4 regions of the Herbaspirillum sp. Her3 genome follow, and region 3 is predicted to be linked to each of the others. Evidence: predicted binding sites of a transcription regulator. Region 3 holds the regulator's gene; each other region holds the start of a gene.
What was found. The regulator sigma-54, encoded in region 3, starts transcription at its own class of promoters, with help from an activator protein. The targets are predictions, from matches to a motif close to TGGCANGNAANCTGCTTT.
Positions count from the first base shown of each region.

Region 1: the regulator sigma-54 is predicted to act here: its motif matches at 2,434-2,451, upstream of ACVC5H_RS22640 (ammonium transporter).
Region 2: the regulator sigma-54 is predicted to act here: its motif matches at 2,555-2,572, upstream of hmpA (NO-inducible flavohemoprotein).
Region 4: the regulator sigma-54 is predicted to act here: its motif matches at 1,640-1,657, upstream of atzF (allophanate hydrolase).

Region 1 is NZ_CM176328.1:4,971,926-4,976,026, forward strand. Features, by position in the region: gene ACVC5H_RS22630 (hypothetical protein) at 1-483, shown strand, start outside; gene ACVC5H_RS22635 (alkaline phosphatase D family protein) at 506-2,140, opposite strand; gene ACVC5H_RS22640 (ammonium transporter) at 2,501-3,703, shown strand; gene ACVC5H_RS22645 (methionine synthase) at 3,810-4,101, opposite strand, start outside.
Region 2 is NZ_CM176328.1:2,697,052-2,701,152, forward strand. Features, by position in the region: gene ACVC5H_RS12375 (2-hydroxyacid dehydrogenase) at 1-746, shown strand, start outside; gene ACVC5H_RS12380 (hypothetical protein) at 747-1,106, opposite strand; gene hmpA (NO-inducible flavohemoprotein) at 1,307-2,500, opposite strand; gene norR (nitric oxide reductase transcriptional regulator NorR) at 2,667-4,101, shown strand, end outside.
Region 3 is NZ_CM176328.1:1,109,139-1,113,239, forward strand. Features, by position in the region: gene ACVC5H_RS05085 (UbiX family flavin prenyltransferase) at 1-249, opposite strand, end outside; gene grxD (Grx4 family monothiol glutaredoxin) at 274-585, opposite strand; gene hpf (ribosome hibernation-promoting factor, HPF/YfiA family) at 970-1,332, opposite strand; gene ACVC5H_RS05100 (RNA polymerase factor sigma-54) at 1,486-2,976, opposite strand; gene lptB (LPS export ABC transporter ATP-binding protein) at 3,045-3,788, opposite strand; gene lptA (lipopolysaccharide transport periplasmic protein LptA) at 3,791-4,101, opposite strand, start outside.
Region 4 is NZ_CM176328.1:4,069,268-4,073,368, forward strand. Features, by position in the region: gene tkt (transketolase) at 1-496, opposite strand, end outside; gene ACVC5H_RS18625 (16S rRNA (uracil(1498)-N(3))-methyltransferase) at 704-1,429, shown strand; gene atzF (allophanate hydrolase) at 1,696-3,525, shown strand; gene ACVC5H_RS18635 (ABC transporter substrate-binding protein) at 3,548-4,101, shown strand, end outside.

The DNA of each region.
Region 1 (4,101 bases), 1.7 Mb from region 3:
CTGCCCATGACCGAGCAGCTCAAGAGCGACCTCAAGCTCAACCCCAACCAGCAGATCCTGTGGCGCCAGACCGAGCAAAAGACCCGCGCCATCCTGGCACAGCGCCAGCAACGGCGGGCGCGCCTGCAAGAACATACGGATCAGGTCCTGCATGCGCCCGGTGGCGATTTCCGCGACCTGGCCGCCGACTATGACAACGATGGCCGTGCCGCCGAAGAGGAAGGACGCCAGTTGCGCGAGATCTGGTTTGGGATGGCCGATGCACTCGATGATGGCCAGCGCAAGCAGGTCCAGGATTACATCCTGGACCGCATGCAGCGCGTGGCCGATGGCCCGGCCCGCAGTGATGGCGGACGAGGCCGTTCCGGTGGCGCAATGGGCGGCCGTGGCGGGATGGGGGGCGGCAGTATGGGTAGCGGTGGAATGGGTGGCGGCGCAGGCGGCATGGGCGGCGGCAGCTTCAGCACCGATAACGGCTTCTGATGCCGCGCCGCCCTTGTCCCGGTCACGCCTGCTCGGGCGGCAGCTCGACCTTGTAGATTTCCTTGCCGTCGGTGTTGTGCAGGGTGACGGTCAGGGTTCGGGTCTTCGCATCGATCTTGCCGATGCCAAAGAACTGCAGCAAGTCGGCCGGTGAGCGGTTCTGCTTCATGTCGGCAGGGATGCTGACGAAACGCACGTCCGGACCGAAGGTGCGATCGATCTCGCCGGGCCCGAAGGTGCCGGCATTGATCGGCCCGCCGACGAATTCCCAGAACGGTTTGAAGTCGGTGAACTGAGCCCGTTCGGGCGAGTAATGCGTGGCCGAAGCGTAATGCACGTCGGCAGTGACCCAGACCACGTTCTTGATGTCGTGCTGCTTGATGAAGCGCAGCAGTTCAGCCACCTCCAGCTCGCGCCCGGACGGTTTACCGTTGTCGGCGTTGGCCCAGGCTTCAAAGGTCCCCTTGGGTACATCCGGGTTCAGGTCCGGCACCACGATGGACAGCGGCATATCGCTGGCGATCAGCTTCCAGGTCGAGCGCGAACGCAGCAGCGCCTGCTTGATCCAGCGCATCTGCTCCGGGCCGAGGAAATCGGCATCGTGCCCGCCCTTCTGGCGATTGGGCGAATTGCGGCCGCGATAGCTGCGTTCGTCCAGCATGAACACTTCCAGCAGCGGTCCGTGCTGGAAGGCGCGATAGATGCGGAAAGGATCGGCGCTATCAATGCGGAAAGGGTTGTGCTCGAACATGGCCTGGCGCGCACGTGCGGCCAGCACGTCGATGTTGCGCTCGTCATAGCGCTTCTCGGCCGCGCCGATCTGCTGGCCCGGATACCAGTTGTTGCGCACCTCGTGGTCATCCCACTGCACCAGGAACGGCACCTCGGCGGCGAAGCGGCGCTTGCTGGCGTCCAGCATGTTGTAGGCGAAGTTGCCGCGATAGTCCTCCAGCGTCTGGGCTACCTTGGACTTGGCTTCGGTCACCACGTTGCGCCACAGGGTTCCGTCGTCCAGCTTCACTTCCGCCTGGATCGGCCCATCGGCATAGATCTGGTCGCCCGAGTGGATGAAGAAATCCGGACGGAAGCGGCGCATGCTTTCATACACCCGATAACCACCCCACTGCTCGTTGATCCCCCAGCCCTGACCCGCCTCATCACCCGAGAAGGCAAAGGTGACGTCACGCACCTGGCCATGCGCCGAGGCCGGCACCATGAGGCTGCCGGTCAGCGGCTCGCTCAGGGCCGACTCATGCACCAGATCCTGGAAGCGCACGCGATAGTAGACGCGCTGCCCCGCCGGCAGGCCGCGCAGATCCACGCGGGCGGTGTAGTCCTCGCGCGCCAGCGCGGTGGGGCCGGCGATGCGGATGGGGTTGGAGAAATTCTCGCTGGTGGAATATTCGACCAGCATGCGTGCATTGCGGTCGGCACGGGCCCAGACCATGGCGCTGTCGCGGGTGACGTCGCCGCTCATGATGCCGCCCGGGAATTGCGGGCGCAGGCGTTCGGAAGTGATGATGGACGGCGCGGCGGGCTCAGTCGCGGACAATACAGCGGGGCTGGCGATCACGGCGGCGCTGCCCACGGCAGTAACGGCGGTGTCGCGCAGGAAGCGGCGACGGCTGTGATCGGCGGGCGGATTCTGATCGGGCATGGCAACTCCTGTGAGGGTGAGGTAAAGCGAAGTGAAGGGGGAGTTGCAATTTAGCAATCGAGTATGACCGTTCCATGAAAGGAGGATGACCAAGCCTGACCGGGCAGTCGGAAGGCAAAAATTGAGGGGATTTACCGGAAAAATTCGAGCCTGCCCTCGTTGCACCAAAATGCAGCCATCCCGCCAGACGCACATCACGAACGCACATCATTCGTGCAGAACCTATCCCAACATTCAGCTGACGCACCGATAAAGTCCTTTCAAATCAACTCACTACGAAATAATCACCAAAATGGAACGAAAATTGCTTAAGTCCGGGCTTTCGATTCTTTTATTGCACAATTTTTGGGAGATTTTCTGGTGGACGATCACAAAAACGGCGCAGACGCCCTCTTCATTCTGCTAGGGGCGATCATGATCCTGGCCATGCATGCCGGCTTCGCCTTCCTGGAATTGGGAACGGTGCGCAAGAAGAACCAGGTCAATGCCCTGGTGAAGATCCTGGCGGACTTTGCGGTGTCGACCATCGTCTATTTCTTCGTCGGCTATTACGTGGCCTATGGGGTGAGCTTCTTCGCGGGTGCCGGGACGCTGGCTGAGCGCAGCGGTTTCGAGCTGGTGAAGTTCTTCTTCCTGCTGACCTTCGCGGCGGCCATCCCGGCCATCATTTCGGGCGGCATTGCCGAGCGCTCCAAGTTCAATCCGCAGCTGGTGGCCACTGCCGTGCTGGTGGGCCTGGTCTATCCCTTCTTCGAGGGCATTGCGTGGAACCAGCACCTGGGTGTGCAAGCCTGGCTGGCGGCGAGCTTTGGCGCCGAGTTCCATGACTTCGCCGGTTCCATCGTGGTCCACGCCGTGGGCGGCTGGATCGCGTTGCCGGCCGTGCTGCTGCTGGGTGCGCGCCGTGGCCGCTACAGCAAGGAAGGCGCGGTGGCGGCGCATCCGCCTTCCAATATTCCCTTCCTGGCGCTGGGCGCATGGATCCTGACGGTGGGCTGGTTCGGCTTCAACGTCATGAGTGCGCAGACGCTGGACAAGATGAATGGCCTGGTGGCGATGAATTCACTCATGGCCATGGCCGGTGGCACGCTGGTGGCACTGCTGATGGGCCGCAACGACCCCGGCTTCGCCTACAACGGCCCGCTGGCGGGGCTGGTGGCGGTGTGCGCCGGCTCGGACCTGATGCACCCGCTGGGCGCGCTGGTCACCGGCGGCATTGCCGGTGCGATTTTCGTGTGGATGTTCACCCGCACCCAGAACAAGTGGAAGATCGACGACGTGCTGGGCGTGTGGCCGCTGCACGGGCTGTGCGGTTTGTGGGGCGGGCTGGCGGCGGGCATCTTCGGGCTGCAGGCGCTGGGGGGACGGGGTGGCGTGTCCTTCATGGCGCAGCTGATCGGCAGCCTGATGGGCATTGCCATCGCGGCGATGGGCGGCTGGGTGGTGTATGGCTTGCTGAAGAAGGTGGTGGGGATTCGCCTGGATCCGGAACAGGAGTTCGAGGGGGCGGATCTGGCGATTCACAAGATTTCTTCTACGGCGGAGAGGGAGACGAGCTGGTAAGCGCGTTGAAACGACTACGGAAAAACAATCTCTGCACCCAGAGATTGTTTTTCGCGGGGCAGCAATACCGTATGTACGCAAAGGGCCTGCCCTTTTGAGCAAAGAATCAAGCCCCCAGCTCCCCCCGCACCATCTCCGCCCCCGCCCTCAACGCACCAAGCTTGCCCCGGGCAACCTCCCGCGGCAACGGCACCATCCCGCAGTTGGTAGAAGGATAGAGCTTGTCAGCATCCACAAACTGCAATGCCTTTCGCAAGGTCGCCGCCACTTCCTCGGGCGTTTCCACAGTGTGATTGGCCACATCGATAGCCCCCACCATCACCTTCTTGCCGCGAATGAGTTCGATCAACTCCATGGGCACGCGCGCGTTGTGGCATTCGAGTGAGACGATATCGATA
Region 2 (4,101 bases), 1.6 Mb from region 3:
ATACGCAGGCCGCACGGCGGCTGGGCATGACGGTGGCGCGCGTGGCCGATTATTCACCCTACTCGGTGGCCGAGTTCGCGGTGGGGCTGCTGCTGGCGGTCAACCGCAAGATCGCGCGCGCCAGCATGCGCACGCGTGAAGGCAATTTCGAGCTGGAAGGATTGATGGGATTCGACCTGCACGGCAAGACCGTGGGGGTGATCGGCACCGGCAAGATCGGCGCGCTCTTTGCCCGCATCATGGCCGGTTTCGGCTGCACGGTGCTGGGCAGCGATGTGCATCGCAATCCCGAGTTCGAAGCCCTGGGCGGGCACTACGTGAGCAAGGACGAGCTTTTCGCCGCCAGTGACGTGATCTCGCTGCATTGCCCGCTCACCGAGTCCACCCGCTACCTGGTCAATGCACAGAGCCTGGCCGGTGCCAAGTCGGGCTGCATCCTGGTCAATACCAGCCGGGGCGGGCTGGTCGATACCGAAGCTGCGATTGCCGCCCTCAAGAGTGGCCAGTTGCGCGGCCTGGCCATCGATGTCTACGAGCAGGAAGCCAGCCTGTTCTTCCAGGACCTGTCTTCGACCATCATCACCGACGACGTGATCCAGCGCCTGGTGTCCTTTCCCAACGTGATCGTGACCGGCCACCAGGCTTTCTTCACCGAAGAAGCCATCGGCCAGATCATGCAGACCACCATCGCCAACCTCAGCGACTTCGCCGCCGGGGCCAGCCTGGGAGAGCGGCTGGTGGCCTGATCAGCCGGCCGGATGGCCCGCCGCATCGAACAGCGGACCCAACTGGTCGCCAATGCGCGGGCGCAAGTGATCGTGTACGCGCTGGATGATTTCTTCGGCGTCGTGGCTACCGTAGGTCTGGGCCAATTGCCTGTGCATGTCGAAATGCAGGTAAAGCAGCCCGCGCAGGCTCTGAAAAGCGGTCGGATGGGTCTGGCCGCAGACTTGTTCGTTGTTGTCCATCACCTGGTTCAATACGCCCGGATCGAACAGGCGCACCTGGCAGATCACGGCGCAGCGGACGATTTCCAGGTCCAGCGCTTCCAGTTCTTGGGTCAGTTCATCGGGGGTGTGGCGCTCGGCGCTCAGCTTTTCGCTCATGGCGGTCTTTCGGCGGAGGAGGGGGAGCGCTCAGGATAGCATTTGCTGCACCGCGGAAAACTTGTCGAAGATCAATCTTCCTTGGATCGTCCTGCGTGAATCACGTAAATCTTTATAAATAGTTTCATATCGACTCCTGCCAGAGTAATGCAGCACTCGGACGGGTGGCAGCCATGCCGCCACCCGTCCATCGGAGGAGCTTACTGCAGGGCTGCAGCCGGTCCGAAGAATTCATACCGGCTTTGCGCCGCCGGTACGCCCAGTTCGCCCAGCGCGTGCTTGATGGCTTTCATGAAGGGCTTGGGGCCCACGAAATAGGCATCGACGTCACGCGTGGCCGGCAACCATTGCTGCAGCAGCGCCGCATTGATGAAGCCGGTGGCATGCGCTGCCGGATCGCCTGCGCGCGGCTGTTCATAGCAGAAGCGCAGCTGCAGTTGCGGATGCTGTGCCGCCAGTGCTTCCAGCTCGCGGCGGAAGGCATGCACGCCGCCGTGGCGCGCGGCATGGACGAAATGCACCGGACGGCCACCGGGCAATGCCGCCGCCAGCATGGTCATCATGGGCGTGATGCCCACACCGCCGCTGATGAGCACCAGCGGCTTGTCGCTGGCCGTGAGCGTAAAGTCGCCTGCGGGCGGGAACAGTTCCACCACCGAACCAACGTGGATCTGGTCGTGCAGCTGGCGCGAGACCTTGCCGTCCGCTTCGCGCTTGACGCTGATGCGATATTGCAGCGGCTGGCCGTTCTGGCGCAGCGGGGCTGACAGCGAATACTGGCGGCGCTGTTCCAGCCCGTCGACCACCATGCGCAGCCCGATGTACTGGCCGGGTTCGAAGTCCAGCAGGGCAGCGCCATCCTGGGGCATGAAGTAGAAGGAAGTGATTTCCTCGCTCTCGGCGACCTTGCGCGTGACCACGAAATTGCGCGCACCGCGCCAGCCGCCAGGTGCGGCGGCCTTGGCGTCATATTGCTGGCGCTCGGCGCCGATCAGGATGTCGGCCAGCTGGCCATAGGCGGCGGCCCAGGCATCGATGACGGCATCGGTGGCGATCTCCGCGCCCAGCACTTCGCGGATGGCGCGCAGCAGGCAGTCACCGACCATGGGATAGTGTTCCGGCAGCACCTGCACGGCCACGTGCTTGTTGATGATCTGCGCGGCCAGCGGGCCCAGTTCTTCCAGGCGATCGATGTGGCGCGCGTACATCAGCACGCCATTGGCTAGTGCCCGTGGCTGGTCGCCGCTGGCCTGGTGCGCACGGTTGAACAGGGGATGCACTTGCGGATAGTCGCGCATGAGCAGCTTGTAGAAATGGGTGGTCAGCGCCTCGCCGCCGGATTCGAGCAGGGGGACGGTGGATTTGACGATGGCGAGTTGGGCATCGGTGAGCATGCTGAACCTTTCAGGAGAGTGTGGATGTGCCGGAACGTCCGGATCACTCTCTCCATTACAAAAGCCGTGCCACGCCTTCATCTCAATAAAATCAATGACTTGTAGAACATGTGAGTGCTTGTGACCTGTGTCATAATGACCATTAATTCATTGGTAAGTAGTCAATATGACCTCAAAAGCCTTGCTGGACGCCTTGCTTCCCCTGGTCGCCGACCTCTCGCGCCAGATCGATGACCGCGAGCGTTACCGCCGCCTGCTGCAGACCTTGCGCACGCTCTTTCCCTGCGACGCCGCCGCCTTGCTGCGGCTGGAGGGCGAGGTGCTGGTGCCGCTGGCCATCGACGGGCTCTCCGGCGATACCCTGGGCCGGCGCTTCCGCATCGCCGATCATCCTCGCTTCAGCGTGCTGCTGGCCAATGCGGTGCCGACGCGCTTTCCTGCCGACTCGCACTTGCCGGATCCCTACGATGGCCTGGTCGATGGCTTGAACGACCTCCACTCGGGCGCGCTGGAAGTCCACGATTGCATGGGCTGCGCGCTGGCCGTCAATGGCCGTCCCTGGGGGCTGGTCACGCTCGATGCGCTGGGCGCCGGCCGTTTCGACGGGGTGGACATGGCGTCGCTGCAAGCCTTCGCCGCGCTGGCAGCGGCCACGGTCAACGTGGCCGAGCGCATCGATGAGCTGGCGCAGGCCGGCGAGCAGGCGCGCCAGCGTGCCGAGGCCTACCGGCTGGGGCTGGAAGAAAGCCGGGGCAAGCGCGAACTGATCGGCCAGAGTGCCGCTCACCGGCAACTGATGGAGGAAATCCGCATGGCCGCCCCCAGCGACATGACGGTGCTGGTCAGTGGCGAAACCGGCACTGGCAAGGAGCTGGTGGCGCATGCCCTGCATGCCGCCTCGCCACGCGCCCACAAGCCCATGATCAGCCTGAACTGCGCCGCCTTGCCCGATACCCTGGTGGAAAGCGAACTGTTCGGCCACGTGCGCGGCGCCTTCTCGGGCGCCGTGGCTGACCGGCGTGGCAAGTTCGAGATGGCCGACGGCGGCACCTTGTTCCTGGATGAAGTGGGCGAGCTGCCCCTGGCGGTGCAGGCCAAGCTGCTACGGGTGCTGCAGAGCGGGCAGTTGCAGCGCGTCGGCTCGGACCGCGAGCATCGCGTGGACGTGCGCCTGATCGCCGCCACCAACCGCGACCTGGCCGAGGAGGTCAAGCGCGGCCATTTCCGGGCGGATTTCTATCATCGGCTTTCGGTCTTCCCCATCCGTGTGCCTCCGCTGCGCGAGCGCGGGCGTGACGTCTTGCTGCTGGCGGGCTATTTCCTGGAGCAGAACCGGGCGCGGCTGGGCCTGGCCAGCCTGCGCCTGTCGGCCGATGCGCAGCGCGCGTTGCTGGACTATTCCTGGCCCGGCAACATCCGCGAACTGGAGCACCTCGTCGGCCGCAGCGCCTTGCGGGCACTGGCCTCGCAGCCGCAGCGGCCGGGCATCCTGACGCTCGATGCGCACTCACTGGAACTGGATCACCCTCCGACCGCGCCCATTGCCCCTCCCCAGAATGGCCTGGTCGTCGAGCCAGGCCGTGCGGCACCGCCAGTGGAAG
Region 3 (4,101 bases):
ACCGCTGGCGATGCAGGCACCCACGTCACGCACGTTGTGTACCACATCGGCCAGGGCTTCGACATCCTTGCGCCGCATGTCCAGCTCCTGGTGGAGATTGAGCACGCCGGCTTCGGAGACCATCAGGTGCGTTTCCACCTGGCCATGTTTGCGCAGGTGTTCCAGCAGCCGCACGCCATAAATGGCGCCGGTCGCGCCGGTGATGGCAACGATCAGGCGCTGGCGGGGCTGGCCGGAGGAAGTACTCACGAAGGAATGCAGATCAGGAAGGAATCAGCCCTTGATCAGGGTCTGCAGTTCGCCCGAAGCATACATCTCGCTCATGATGTCGGAGCCGCCAATGAATTCGCCCTTCACGTACAGCTGGGGAATGGTCGGCCAGTTCGAGTATTCCTTGATGCCCTGGCGCACGTCCGGGCTTTCCAGCACGTTGACGGTGACGATGTTCTCGGCGCCGCTGGCTTTGAGCAACTGGATGGCCTTGCCGGAAAAGCCGCATTGCGGGAATTGCGCAGTGCCCTTCATGAACAGCACCACAGGGTTTTGGGTCACGGTTTCTTTGATCCAGGATTGGACGTCGCTCATGGCTATGCCTTTAAAAATGGGATTGCCGACATTATAGGGAAAAGCGGGCAGCCGCGTTGAAAACGACTGCGCGCCGGCAGTCTGCGCAATGCGGCGGAAAATTGCATAAAGGAAATAATTTATATGATATGCAAGCGCTGAGATCTGATATGAGGATGCCAGCAGAAGCCTTCAAGCGGGGCAGCGGATCAGTGCTCGCTGCAGGGGGGCAGTGGCTGTGGAAAAGTTGCCTGCGATTATCTTTTATATCTTTTCCACAGGCGTCGCCGCTTGACAGCGCGACCAATGAAAAAGGGCGCTTGCGCGCCCCTTCCTCATGAGATTCGGCTGGCGTTCTCAGCAGCCCTGTGGGCTGCGAGGCAGCTTGCCGATGGTGTCCTTGGCTTATGCCGCTCCGGCCACCGCATCGGCCGGCGCTTCATCCGGCAGGCGCTTGGCCATGGAGTGATGTTCCTGCAACTTGTCCTTGTGCTTGATGACCTGGCGATCGAGCTTGTCGATCAGCGTGTCAATGGCAGCATAGAGGTCGTGCGCAATGCTTTCTGCATGTAGATCCTTCCCCTTGATGTGGACGTTGATTTCCGCTTTTTGGCGCTTTTCCTTTTCTGTGAGTTTATCTACGCTCAGGATCACGCTGACGTCGATCACGTTGTCGAAATGGCGCTTGATACGCGAGAGCTTGCTTTGCACGTATTCCCGGATGGCGGGGGTCAGTTCGAGGTGGTGTCCACTGATGGTCAGATTCATACAAGACTCCTATCGTGAAGTCACTGGAGGTTCGTTCAAGCTATCCTTGCTGCAGCTGTACCACGGGCACGGTCTTCGTGTCGGATGGCATGGGCATCAGCGAGATGCTTGCCGGAACACAGCAACGGTACTGCAGAAAAACTGAGGAAAAACTCAGAGGGACTTGCGGAGATTGACCGGCGGAATCTTCAACACTTCGCGGTATTTGGCGACTGTGCGTCGCGCGACCACCATGCCTTGTTCTGCCAGCATATCCGCAATCTTGCTATCGGATAATGGGGTCTGCGGGTTCTCGGCTCCTATCAACTGTTTGATCAGCGCCCGTATCGCGGTGGAGGAGGCTTCGCCTCCGGTTTCAGTCGCGACGTGGCTACCGAAGAAGTACTTCAACTCAAACATGCCGTGCGGCGTGAGCATGTATTTTTGAGTTGTCACGCGAGAGATGGTGCTCTCGTGTAGACCCAGTGTATCAGCAATTTCACGCAGCACAAGGGGTCGCATGGCCACTGCCCCATGTGAAAAGAAGTTTCTTTGACGCTCCACAATAGCCTGTGCGACTCGCAAAATCGTGTCGAAACGCTGCCGCATATTCTTGATGAGCCACTTGGCTTCCTGCAGCTGCGACGACAGCGATCCCTCCCCCTTGGCCTGCTTCAGCGCACTGGCATACATCGCATTGACACGCAGCTTGGGCATGACCTCATGGTTGAGCATGACCTGCCAGCCGTTCTTTGTTTGTTTGACAATCACGTCCGGCACCACATAGTCCGAGGCATCGCGCGCGAAATCGGCGCCCGGATGCGGACGGCACTGGCGGATCACGGCCTGGGCTTCGCGCAGGTCTTCGTCATCGCAATCGAGGGCTTTCTTGATCTTGTTGAAGTCGCGCTGGGCGAACAGCGGCAGGTAATCTTCCACGATGCGCAGCGCCAGCTTGCGCGTGACGAAGGGGATCTTGGGCAGGCGCCGGATCTGCAGGGCCAGGCATTCACCGGCACTGCGCGCACCGACGCCGGCCGGGTCCAGGCTCTGCAGCAGCTTCAGGGAAATCGACAGCTCTTCCATGTCGATGCCCAGTTCTTCGGGCAGGCGCGCGAGGATGTCTTCCAGGGGCTCTTCGAGATAGCCGCTCTCGTCGAGCGCATCGGTGAGCAGCTCCAGCAGGGCGCGGTCGCGCTGGGTGCGTGCGGTCACGCGGATCTGTTCCAGCAGGTGCTCGCGCAGGGTCAGTTCATGGGCTTCGAGTTGCGGGCGGGCGTCGTCGTCGTCGGGCGACTTGCCGCTGCGGGCCACGTCGTCGAAGCTCCAGTCGGCGTCACCGGTGACGCCGTTGTCGGGATTGTTGTCCTGGTAGTCAAAACTGGAATCGCCATCGGCGGCGGCCGGCGCCGGTTCGGCGCTGCCTTCGCCCGAGGTATCCGCCACGCCGCTGGAGGGAGAGCTGGAGACGGCGCCATCGGCCAGCAGGCGCACCGAATTGTCGAGCGCATCGTCGAGGCGCTCCAGCAAGGGATTGTCCGAGAGGATCTGTTCCAGTTCCTGGTGCAGTTCCAGCGTCGACAGCTGCAACAGTCTGATCGACTGCTGCAGTTGCGGCGTCAATGCGAGGTGCTGCGAGGTACGTAACTGGAGAGACTGTTTCATCTGTCTTTCTGGAAGCGGCGTGGTCCGCTGGTTGCACTGCCTGTCGTTGCGTCAGTAGGTTGACCTGCTTACATGCGGAAGTGTTCGCCCAGATACACGCGGCGCACCGATTCGTTGGCGATGATCTCTTCCGGACTGCCGCTGGCCAGCACCGTGCCCTGGTTGATGATGTAGGCGCGGTCGCAGATGCCCAGCGTCTCGCGCACGTTGTGGTCGGTGATGAGCACGCCGATGCCGCGTTCCTTCAGGAAGCGCACGATGCGCTGAATCTCGATCACGGCAATCGGGTCGATACCGGCAAAGGGTTCATCGAGCAGCACGAAGCGCGGATCGGTGGCCAGTGCGCGGGCGATTTCCACGCGGCGGCGCTCACCGCCGGAGAGCGACAAGGCCTGGCTCTCGCGCAGCTTCTCGATCTGCAGTTCATGCAGCAGGTTGTTGAGGCGGCCCTCGACTTCATCGCGCGAGAGCGGCTTGCCTTCTTCACGGCGCAGTTCCAGCACCGCGCGGATATTGTCTTCCACCGTCAGCTTGCGGAACACCGAGGCTTCCTGCGGCAGATAGGACAAGCCCATGGTGGCACGCTTGTGGATGGGCATGCGTGAAATGGCGGTGTCGTCCAGCGCGATCTCGCCGCCATCGGAAGGCACCAGGCCCACGATCATGTAGAACGAGGTGGTCTTGCCGGCACCATTGGGGCCGAGCAGTCCGACCACTTCACCGCTGCGCACTTCCATCGAGACGTCGCGCACCACCTGGCGCGCGCCATAACTTTTCTTCAGGCCGCGAACGACCAGCGAGCTGGCGGTCATCGTTACTGGTCCTTTCCGGTCTGGCGACGCGGTGCAGGCTGCGCCGGCGTGGTCTTGGCGGCCGGCTGGGCCGGCACGGCGCTGCCATCCGGCGGCGGATTCTTGGGCTGGATCACGGCCGTGATGCGGCCTGCGCCGGGCTTGCTCTCGCCGCTGGCGGTGTTGTTGACCGAATAGAACTCGGCGCGGCTGTCATAGGAAATGAACTCGCCGTTGACTTCATCGGTGATGCGGTCGCCATCCATGCGCTGGATGTGGGCGCGCTGGAACAGCTTGGAGACTTCGGTCTGCTCCGAATACTCGATGCGCTCGG
Region 4 (4,101 bases), 2.6 Mb from region 3:
AGATGCCTTCCATCAGGCAACCGTCGCCGACGAAGGCATAAGTATAGTGATCGACCACGGACAGGCCGGGCTTGTTGAATTCGGCGGCCAGCAGCTTTTCAGCCAGTGCCATGCCCACCGCATTGGTGATGCCCTGGCCCAGCGGGCCGGTGGTGGTTTCCACGCCCGGGGTGACGTGCACTTCGGGGTGGCCGGCAGTCTTGGAATGCAGCTGGCGGAAGGCCTTGATGTCGTCCATCGACAGGTCGTAGCCGGTCAGGTGCAGCAGCGCGTACTGCAGCATGGAGCCGTGGCCGTTGGAGAGCACGAAGCGGTCACGGTTGGCCCACTGCGGGTTGGACGGGTTGTGACGGTAGTGCTTGGCCCACAGGGCCACTGCGATTTCGGCCATCCCCATCGGCATGCCCGGGTGTCCGGAATTGGCTTTTTGAACTGCATCCATCGCCAGCGCGCGGATCGCGTTGGCCATCTTGTCGGTGGGGAGAGTGGAAATCATGTCGAGGTCTGAGTTTGCTGTGCGGGAGGCGCTGTCAGGCGCACCAATCGGGTTTTGAAGCCAAAGCGCCGCCCCGGAAGGCCAAGTGCAGCGCGGGGCCGTATTTTACCAGAGTGCGCCGGGGGGATTAAAATTCGGGTCCAGTCCCTGACCCGGCTGACAACATTTTTCATGCTTTTTTGATCTCAATCGCCCAGGATCCGCCTCATGCCCCGCTTTTACTTTCCGCAACCCCTCGGCATCGGTTCGGCCCTGGTCCTGCCCGAGCAGATTGCCCATCACATCCAGGTGCTGCGCCTGCAGCCGGGCGATACCGTGACCCTCTTCAATGGCGAAGGCGGCGAGTACACCGCCAGTCTGACGGCCATGGAAAAGAAGCGCGCCCACGCCGAAGTGAAGGCATTTTCACCCCGCGAGGCCGAACTGCCCTATGCGCTGACCCTGGCCCAGGCCCTGCCTGAAGGATCGAAGATGGACTGGATCGTCGAGAAGGCCGTGGAACTGGGCGCCACCGCCCTGCAGCCGCTGGCTGCACAGCGCTGCGTGGTGCGCCTGTCGGGCGAACGGGCCGAGAAGAAGCAGGCGCACTGGCAAGGCATCGTGCATGCCGCCGCGGAGCAATGTGGCCGCAACCGTCTGCCGCATCTGGGCGAGGTGACCGACTTCAAACGCTGGATCACCCAGAGCGACCTGCACCGCCGCATCCTGCTCTCCCCGCGCGGCAGCGAGCCGCTGTCGGGCTGGGCGCGCCATCATCCGCCCCAGGCGGTGACGGTCATCGTCGGTCCGGAAGGTGGCTTCAGCGAGGAAGAGGAAGACCTGGCCTGCACCCAGGGTGCGCTGATGCTGTCCATGGGCAGCCGGGTGCTGCGGACCGAGACTGCGGGGCTGGCGGCACTGGCCGCCTTGAATGCGGTGTGGGGGGAGCTTTGAAGGAAACTTCACCCGCCTGATTTCCTGCGGCCTGCCTGATTCCCGTGCATCCCCGTTCCTGCTGACGTCCAAGTTCGGCGCACGGCTCACCATTTTGTCTCGCTGACAAAACCCTTCATTTCCCCTCGGATAGCTTGCCTTTCGGCACTTCACCTCGCAAACCCGCGTGGTGAAGCCATTTCCCGTTTTTCAGCCGCTTGACGGACCAGCTGGCACGCCTCCTGCTTAAAGATATTCAATCTTGTATTCAAGTTTGAATATCCAAAATGACTGCCACCCACGCCCTGCAGCAAGCCGCCCCCGAGGCCGCCCCGACCACCATTGCCGCCACCCTGGCAGCCTACCGCGAAGGCCGCAGCACGCCCGGCAAGCTCGTGGCCGAGCTGTTGGCGCGCATCGACGGCGCCGGGCGCGATGAAGTCTGGATCAGCCGGGTACCGGCCAAGCAGCTCAAGCAACAGGCGGCCGCGCTGGACCTGATGCTGCAGATCAAGGGCGAGGCGGTGCTGGAGAGCATGCCGCTGTTCGGCATCCCCTTTGCGGTGAAGGACAACATCGACGTGGCCGAGATGTCCACCACCGGTGCTTGCCCCGAGTTCGGGCGACTGGCCAGCGAGAGCGCCACCGTGGTGCAGCGCCTGCAGGCGGCCGGCGCGCTGCTGGTGGGCAAGACCAACCTGGACCAGTTCGCCACCGGGCTGGTGGGCGTGCGCTCACCCTATGGGGCGGTGCGCAATGCGATCAAGCCGGAATATGTCTCCGGGGGTTCCAGTTCGGGCTCGGCGGTGGCCGTGGCACTGGGTCAAGTCCTGTTCTCGCTGGGAACGGATACCGCCGGCTCGGGCCGTGTACCGGCTGCCTTCAACCACCTGGTCGGCTTGAAACCGACCAAGGGCCTCATCAGCGCACGCGGCCTGGTACCGGCCTGCCGCACCCTGGATTGCATCTCCATCTTCGCCCATGACGTGGCCGATGCCTGGCGCGTGCTGCACAGCGCGGCCGGCTTCGATGCCGAGGATGGCTATTCGCGCCGTCCCGCCATGCTGGGCGTGAAGCGCCGGGGCTATCGCATCGCCATTCCCGAGCAATGTGAATTCTTTGGCGACAGCATCGCGCAGGAAGCCTGGGAACGCAGCCTGGCGCAGATCGCCGCCCTGCCCGGCGTGAGCCTGGCGAAGATTCCCTTCGCACCCTTCAGCGATGCCGCCCGCATGCTGTACCAGGGGCCCTGGGTGGCCGAACGCCGCGCCGCGCTGGGCGACTTCTTCCTGGAGAACCCGGAAGCCATCCATCCGGTGGTGCGCCAGATCACTGCGCAAGCCGATGACTACGATGCGGTCGACAGTTTCAACGCCCAATACCGCCTGGCCGACCTGCGCCGCCAGGCCGAGAACCTGCTGGAAGGCTGCGACCTGATGCTGGTGCCCACCACCACGACCTTCCCCACCATCGCCGAGGTCGAGGCCGATCCGGTGGTGCGCAATGCGCAGCTGGGCCACTACACCAACTTCGTCAACCTGATGGATATGTCGGCCCTGGCCATCCCCGCCGTGTGGCGCCGCGATGGCCTGCCGGCCGGCGTCACGCTGATCGGCCCGGCCGGTGCCGACCACCTGCTGGCCGAAGCCGGAGCGCGCCTGCTGCAGCAACTGGGCGGCCCGGCGCAAGCCGATGCGATTGCCGCCGCACCGCTGCCCTTCAACGAAAGCACCATCAAGGTCTGCGTGGTCGGCGCGCATCTGGCCGGCCAGCCCCTGAACTGGCAATTGCTGGAAGCCGGTGCCCGCCGCGTGGCCATCACCCGCACCGCGCCGCACTACCGCCTGTATGCGCTGGCCGGCACCACGCCGCCCAAGCCTGGTCTGGCGCGCACCGACGGCGAGGGTGCGGCCATCGCGGTGGAAGTCTGGGAGATGCCGCTGCGCCAGTTCGGCGGTTTCGTCGCGTCCATCCCGGCGCCGCTGGGCATCGGCACGGTGGAGCTGGCCGATGGCAGCAGCGTCAAGGGCTTCATCTGCGAGCCGGCCGGCATTGCCGGCGCCACCGACATCACCCACCACGGCGGCTGGGTCAATTACCTGAATTCGCTGAACTGACACCCTCACCACGGAGCTGCTCATGATGAAGAAGAAGACCACCTTATCCGCCGCGCACGATGCCTCCCGCCGCCGCTTCATGGCCAGGGCCGGTGCGGTCGCCGCCACCGCTGCCATCACTGGTGCGCCTGCCATCCTGCGCGCGCAAGGCGTTCCCATCCGCATCGGCTACTGGCCGGTGGCAGCAGGCCTGCCCTTCTATGCCGCCGTGGAAGCGGGCTATTTCAAGCAGGCCGGGCTGGAGGTACAAGCCATCAAGTTTGCCGGTGCCCAGCAGGTGATGGAAGCCATGCTCTCGGGCCGCGCCGATGGTTCGGCCAATGGCACGGGCGCGGGCAACCTGGCCATCGGCGAGATTGCGCAGCCCGGTCTGTTCAAGATCTTTGCCACCAATCCCAGCAATGCCAAGTACGTGCTCGATGAATTCCTGGTGCCCAAGGACAGCCCGGTCAAATCGATCGCCGATCTCAAGGGCAAGAAGGTCGCCTCCGGTCCCGGCATCCAGAACGTGACCCTGGCCAAGACCGTGCTGGAACGCGCCGGCGCTACCGGTGCCACCGTGGTGGAACTGCCCAT